2 regions of the Brevibacterium sp. UBA7493 genome follow, and region 1 is predicted to be linked to the other one. Evidence: predicted binding sites of a transcription regulator. Region 1 holds the regulator's gene; the other holds the start of a gene.
What was found. Region 1 encodes HspR, which represses chaperone genes until heat shock. Its sites were predicted from a motif close to AAGTTGAGTCNNNNNGACTCAACTT; they were not measured.

Region 1 (3,407 bases):
TCGGCGAGCGGGTGCTGCGCGCCGCCCGCGTCGGCGTGCAGGCTCCGGCAGACTGATCTGCACAGCCGGCACCCGGCATGAGCCGACCGCGGCGTGAGCTGCGGATTCCGTTCCCGAGGCGGCCACCGCCTCGGGCACGGACCGGATGGGCAGGCAGACGGCCTGCGCATGCGGTGCGTGAGGAACGACAGACCGGCAGCCGCGGCTGCCGCACAGCAGACGGGAACAGACATCCAGACATACACGACAGACGATGACGGCGCGAGCCGGAAAGGAGGTGCCAGGTGAATTCCGGACCTCAGAACGAATGGTTCGACACGGACTACTACCAGATCCTCGGCGTCTCCAAGGACGCCTCGGAGTCGGAGATCAAGAAGGCCTACCGGAAGCTGGCCCGGAAGTACCATCCGGACACCAACCCCGGTGACAAGGCCGCAGAGGAGAAGTTCAAGCAGATCGGGCAGGCCAACCAGGTGCTGTCGGACAAGGAGACCCGCGAGCAGTACGACCAGGTGCGGGCGATGGGCCGCGGCGGTGCCCGGTTCTCCGCCGACGCCGGCGGACCCGGCGGTGCCGGCGGGTTCGAGGACATCTTCTCCGGCCTGTTCAACACCGGAGGCGGCGGCACCCGCACCCGCTACACGACCCGCAGCCCCGGCGGCGGGCCGGCTGGCTCGGCTGGCGGGGACATCCCGCCGGAGTTCGCTGATCTGTTCGGCGGATTCGGCGGCTCCTACGGCGGCAGCCCCTATGACAGCCCCTACGGCGGTGGGTTCTCCACCGGCCCGCTCAAGGGCGGGGACATCAAGGCCAGCACGAAGCTGTCCTTCACCGAAGCCGCCAAGGGCGCAACAGTCAAACTGTCGATGCCCGGGGGCAAGCCGCTGACCGTGCGCACCCCGGCCGGTGTCAAAGACGGGCAGAAGATCCGCCTGCGCGGCAAGGGCAAGGCCAGCCCCAACGGCGGCGAACCCGGTGACGTCATCCTCACCGTGCAGGTCGAACCCCACCCGGTGTTCACCCGCGACGGCGCGAACCTGCGGATGACGCTGCCGGTGACCTTCGACGAGGCTGCCCTCGGCGCCGAGGTCGAGGTCCCGACACTCGGTGGGATGCCGGTGCGGGTGAAGATCCCGGCCGGCACACCGTCGGGCCGCACCCTGCGGGTGCGCGGCAAGGGCATCGAGACGAAGAAGCTCACCGGTGACCTGCTGGTGACCGTCGAGATCGCCGTTCCGAAGAACCTGACGCCCAAGGCCAAGGAAGCGGTCGAGGCCTTCCGTGAGGCCACCAGCGGTGAAAATCCGCGAGCCGGGCTGCTCGACCGGGCCCGGGAGAGATGAGCGGGGTGAGCGTCGATGAACATCGGAGCGACAGCCGCCGTCTACGTCATCTCCGTTGCCGCTGAGCTGGCGGGCATGCACCCGCAGACGCTGCGGCAGTACGACCGGATGGGGCTGGTGGTGCCCAAGCGCACCGCCGGTACCGGACGGCGCTACTCACCGCGCGACATCGAGCGGCTGCGGCTGATCCAGAAGCTGAGCAAGGAAGACGGCATCAACCTCGCTGGCATCAAGGAGATCCTCGCCCTGCGCCGCGACCTCGACGAGGCTCGCGACGCCGCGACCCAGGCGCATGCAGTCGTCCACGAGCTGCGCCAGCAGATCGATGGGCTGCGGCAGCGCGTGCAGGCCGAATCTCGGGTCTTCGCCGCCGGGCAGAGCGGCGACATCGTCTCCGTCATGCACGGCAGGCGCCCGCGGGTGCGCATCGCCGGGGCTCTGCCCTCGGCAGCCAGCGCCCGGCCGGGCGGGAGCGGGGCCGATCGCGCCTCCCGCGACATCCTCCTCTACCGCCGCCGGTGACGCGGCAGCCTGCGAGGCGATCTTTCGCACCTGACCATGCGAAGCGGCGCCCAGCTCAGCAGCTGGGCGCCGCTTGCGCTGTCCCGGTGGTGCGGCCCCGCTGCCCAGGTCGTACCGCCCGGACTTGATCGCCTCAGATGAGGGTGTCGTGAAACAGCGGTGCCAACGCGAACCACTTGAGCAGCACGACAGTCGGCCCGTGTCGAACCGGTGCTTCGGTCATGCCCGCTGTGCTCGCTTCCGGCCGACGATCCACAGGATGATGCCGAGAATCGTCAAGCCCACGCCGAGCAGGCCGCCGAACACGGCGATGAGGATGCCGCCGACGGTGGAGAAGATCCCGCCGACCGACAGGGGTGGGGCGATGATGACATCGGGTTGGTTGCATGTGATCGAGTAGGTGCCTGCTTCCCGGACCGAGAACCCGTCGATCGACTCATAGGTCCTGCCGTCGAAGGAGTAGGACGACGTCTGATTCGTTCCCTTGCCCACCGGGGTGGGCCCTGTGATCGTGCAGCTGGTGAATCCGGAGCCCTCTGGCACATAGACCTGCCACTCAGATTCCGCCTCGAAGAACTGGTTCGTGGTGCCGTTGACGCGGATCGCCTCGTCGGAGAACCCTGACAGGGACGAAACGCCGGCGATCGTCATGATGATGCCGCCGATGATGGTGAGTGCGAGGATTCCAGCGCCGACGAATGTCAGGATCTTGCCGATCAGCGGCATCTTCGACTTCGGCTTCGGGGCACCCGCCCCGGTGGCATAAGGATCTTGGCCGCCGTACTGCGGCTCCTGGCCGGGATTTTGAGGCGGCTGCTGGCCCTGATCACCCTGCTTCCCCTGGTAACCGGGATACTGGGGCGGCTGCTGGCCCGGTTGAGGTGCCTGGCTGCCGTACTGCGGTGCCGACGGCGCTCCGTACCCGGCTCCGCCCGGGCTCTGCTGGCCAGCTGGACTGTCGCTCGGGTGCATGCTGCTGCTCGCGTGCGAGCCGCCGGGATGCTGCCCACCGGGCTGCGGCGGACCGGCTGAAGGCTGGGAACCTGGAGGCTGCTGGACACCCGGCGGCTCTTGACCTCCCGGAGGCGGCCCGCCTGCTGGCGGGCCGTTCGGCGGGGGCGGCTGGGGTGGGTAGCTCATGACGCTCGTCCTCTTCCTCGTCGTTGTCGGTGCTAGATCCAGGGCGGCGGTTCGGGGAGGTCCTGCGGAGTCGCCGTTCCCGAGGCGCCCTTGTCGTTGTCCTCGAGCCCGGAGTTCGGCCAGCCGCGCCCGGTGAGATAGGACACGATCTCGGCTGCCTCGCCGGTCACCTCGATCGGCTCAGCTGGACGCCTGTCTTCCGGCCCGGCGACGACCATGCGTGGGGATTCGTCGCGGTCGGTGATGTCGAGCTTGAAGTTGACTGGTTCGTCGCGGGCGATCCACATGCCGGTGATCTCATCGAGCAGTGCGTTGACCATCGCAGCCGGGAAGTCGAGGGTCGTCATCCCGATGTTGAGGTCCAGGGAATGCATCCAGGCCTCCCGCGCCCGCGACCACGGG
Region 2 (3,407 bases), on a different contig from region 1:
ACCTCGGGCACGGGTTTACGACTGAACCCACCCAGGAGCACCTCTTCACCACACCGGTCACCATCGACACCGTCGTCAAGCTGGCAGCCACCCGGTCCTATTGGCTGCGCTCCAACGAGCGCACCCGCTCCCGGGTCGAAGCCAATATCCGCGACTATCGGGCCCATGAGGCCGGATTCGACACGACCGGCACATTCGAGCTGCCCTATCTGTGCCTCGTGAGCATCTCACGCTTGCCGACCGCAGACTGAGACATCCCTGGTCGCAGGCGCGCCCACCCGCCTCAGGGGAGTGCCGGCATGAGAGGATGGACCCAGAGTCAGGAAGGAGACGTCATGCGTGGAATCCAGCTCACTGAGCACGGCGGGCCCGAGGTGCTGCAGTGTTCCGAACTGCCCGAACCGCAGGCAGATGGAAAGGTCCTCGTCGAGGTCAAGATGGCCGGCATCAATCGGCGCGACGCACTCATCCGCGAAGGCGCCGGACCGCAGTACCGCCCGCACCTGCCGCTCATCCTCGGCTCCGATGCCGCCGGCATCCGCCGCGACACCGGCGAGGAGGTCATCGTCTTCCCCTCGCTCAACTGGGGTGACTCCGATGCCTGCGCCGGCCCGGACTTCAGCATCCTCGGCGGCCCGAGCGACGGCACCTATGCCGAGCTCATCGCCGTGCCGGAGGAGAACCTGTACCCCAAGCCCAAGCGGATGGCCTGGGCCGAAGCCGGAGCGCTGGCGCTGTCGGGAGTGACGGCCTATCGCGCGCTGTTCACCGTCGGGCAGCTTGAGAAGGGCCAGACCGTCGTCATCCTCGGCGCCGGTTCCGGGCTCTCGCTGCTGGCCCTGCAGCTGGCGGTCAAGGCCGGTGCGCGTGTGGCGGTGACCTCGTCGAATCACGACAAGATCAACCTCGCCAAGGAACTCGGCGCCGTCACCGGTGTCGACTACACGGTCGACGACTGGGAGCTGACACTGCGCGATGAGATCGGCGAGGCCGACCTCGTCTTCGACTCCGTGGGCTCGACGCTGCAGGAATCGGTCATGATGCTCAAGCCCGGCGGCGCGGTCGTCGCCCTCGGCGGGACGGAGAACCAGGGCGTCGTCGAGGACTTCGACATCCGCACCCTGTACCTGGCCCACAAGCGCGTGCTCGGCACCGCCATGGGCTCCCCGCGGGACTTCGCCGGCCTGCTCGATATGGTCGAAGACGGTTCGATCGACCCGATCATCGACTCCGTCTACCCGCTCGACGAGGCGGCAGAGGCTCACTCGCAGCTCGATTCGAACCTGCGCTTCGGCAAGATCGTGCTGAGCACCGACTGAGCCGCAGCACAGCTCCGGCGTCCCCCAGCATTAGGAACTGAGACACGAAACGGGCCGCACACCTGCTCAGGTGTGCGGCCCGTTGGCGTGATGAGCTGGGCGCAGGAGCGCTCAGCTCATCAGGCCTGGGACTCGTCGCCGGAGATGACGTCTCCGCGCTGGGTGTGGTTGACCGAGATCTTGCGCGGCTTGGCCTCTTCTGCGACCGGGATGGTCAGCAGCAGCACGCCGTCCTCGTAGGCAGCGGTGATCTGGTCGAGGGCGATGCGGTTGCCCAGCGTCAGCTGGCGGGCGAAGGTGCCCGTCGGGCGCTCACGGCTGAGCCACTGCACCTCGGAGCTGTCCGTCGAGGCGGTCCGCTCGGCGCGCACCGTCAGGGTGCGATCCTGCACGTCGACATCGATGCTCGACGGGTCGACACCGGGCATGTCGATGCGGGCGACGAAGGCGTCGCCGTCGCGGTACAGGTCCATCGGCAGGGCGGTGCTGTTCGGGGTGCGGGTGATGTCGGAGAAGAAGCGGTCGAGATCGCGGATCGGATCGAACTTTGCAGCCATGGCAGGCTCCTTTCGGTCAGCTGGTCGCTTACGTTGAGTCTAACGCGCTCAAGTTTGGTTTCATTCCCGTCACTTGACCAGTTTCCTGGGAATCACCTCAGTCTCCGTAGAGTGGGCACATGGACTTCGTCAGTGTTGTCGGCGCCCTCATCCCGGTCGCCGGCCTCATCGCCTTCGGCTGGGTGCTGCGCCGGCTGCGGCTGCTGAGTGACCCTGATTTCTGGTCCGGTGCCGAGAAGCTCGCCTACTTCGTCCTACTGCCGGTGCTGCTCTTCCGCAACATCTCAGCTGTCGACATCTCCCACATCGACATCGGCCGCCTGGCCGGCGCCCTCGTCCTGCCGACGATCGGCATCACGATCATCCTCTTCGCACTCAACCGGGTGCTCGCCTCCGACCGGCCATCGTTCACCTCTGTGGTCCAAGGTGCGATCCGGTTCAACACCTATATCGGCCTGTCTCTGTCGGCGACTCTCTTCGGCCCGGAGGGCGCGGCACTGGCTGCCATCGTCGGCGCGGTGCTCGTCCCACTCGTCAACGTGCTCTCCTCGATCGCCTTCGAGCTCTTCCTCGTCGACAAGCGCTCCTGGCTGGCACTCGGCCGCTCTGTCATCCTCAACCCGCTCGTGCTCGGCTGTGCTGCCGGTGGGGCGTGGAATGTGCTGCCGGTGACCACGCCCGAGGCGGTGGCCGGGATGATCGATCCGCTCGCCGCTGCCGCGCTGCCGATCGGCCTGCTGTGCGTCGGTGCTGGCATCCGGCGGTTCTCGGTGCGCGAGCACGCCGTCGCCTTCGTCTCAGCGACCGTGCTCAAGCTGCTCATCGTCCCGGCGGTCACGGTCGTCTCGCTGCTGGCATTCGGCGTCAGGGGAGAGGCTGCTGTCGTCGGGCTCATCTTCCAGTCGATCGCCACAGCCTCCAGCGCCTACGTCATGGCTCGGCAGCTCGGCGGCAACGCCACTCTCATGGCCGCTCTGATTGCAGGTCAGACGGTCATCTCGATGCTGACCCTGCCGATCGTGTTGACGACCGGTGCACAGCTGCTGCTGTGAGAGCCTTTCGAACTCCTCACATTCACCGGATTCGGTGTGCATCTCCACAGGGGCACGGATTAAACTCTGATTCGTCCCCGCATCCCCGTCTGCACCCAGGATCGTCTCCTCATGTCGCGTCGTCCCCGCGCCGCTGTCGCTTCAGCGGCGATCGCAGCCCTGCTGCTCAGCGGCTGCGCCTCGAACGGCGCCAGCCGCGAGGCAGCAGCACAGGTCACCGCACTCGCCGATGGCCGCACACCGTTCGCCGCTGCAGCCGAACCTGCCGATGTGCTCGGCCAGCGCCACGAATCCGACAGCCCGGACTATACTCTGCGCTTTCCCGAGGTTCGCGGTGCTGAGGCGTTCAATCGGAAGATCAGTGACTTCGTCAGCGAGCTGCGCCGCCAGCGGCTGCCCGAATCCGAGTCATCAGGCGCAGGCGGAAAGAAGCCTGTGCCGGGGGAGTACGAGCTTGACTGGCAGGTGACGCAGAACTG

Region 2: B4E96_RS01920 (Hsp20/alpha crystallin family protein) is a predicted target of HspR. The motif match lies at 1,907-1,931, and genes of this name have one in related genera.

Annotation. Positions count from the first base shown of each region.
Region 1 covers NZ_DLOD01000004.1:57,019-60,425, forward strand. The annotation lists gene B4E96_RS04100 (nucleotide exchange factor GrpE) at 1-56, shown strand, start outside; gene B4E96_RS04105 (DnaJ C-terminal domain-containing protein) at 285-1,343, shown strand; gene B4E96_RS04110 (heat shock protein transcriptional repressor HspR) at 1,359-1,865, shown strand; gene B4E96_RS04115 (hypothetical protein) at 2,085-2,837, opposite strand; gene B4E96_RS04120 (maleylpyruvate isomerase family mycothiol-dependent enzyme) at 3,038-3,407, opposite strand, start outside.
Region 2 covers NZ_DLOD01000003.1:125,661-129,067, forward strand. The annotation lists gene B4E96_RS01910 (class I SAM-dependent methyltransferase) at 1-251, shown strand, start outside; gene B4E96_RS01915 (quinone oxidoreductase family protein) at 336-1,319, shown strand; gene B4E96_RS01920 (Hsp20/alpha crystallin family protein) at 1,439-1,876, opposite strand; gene B4E96_RS01925 (AEC family transporter) at 1,996-2,928, shown strand; gene B4E96_RS01930 (polysaccharide deacetylase family protein) at 3,040-3,407, shown strand, end outside.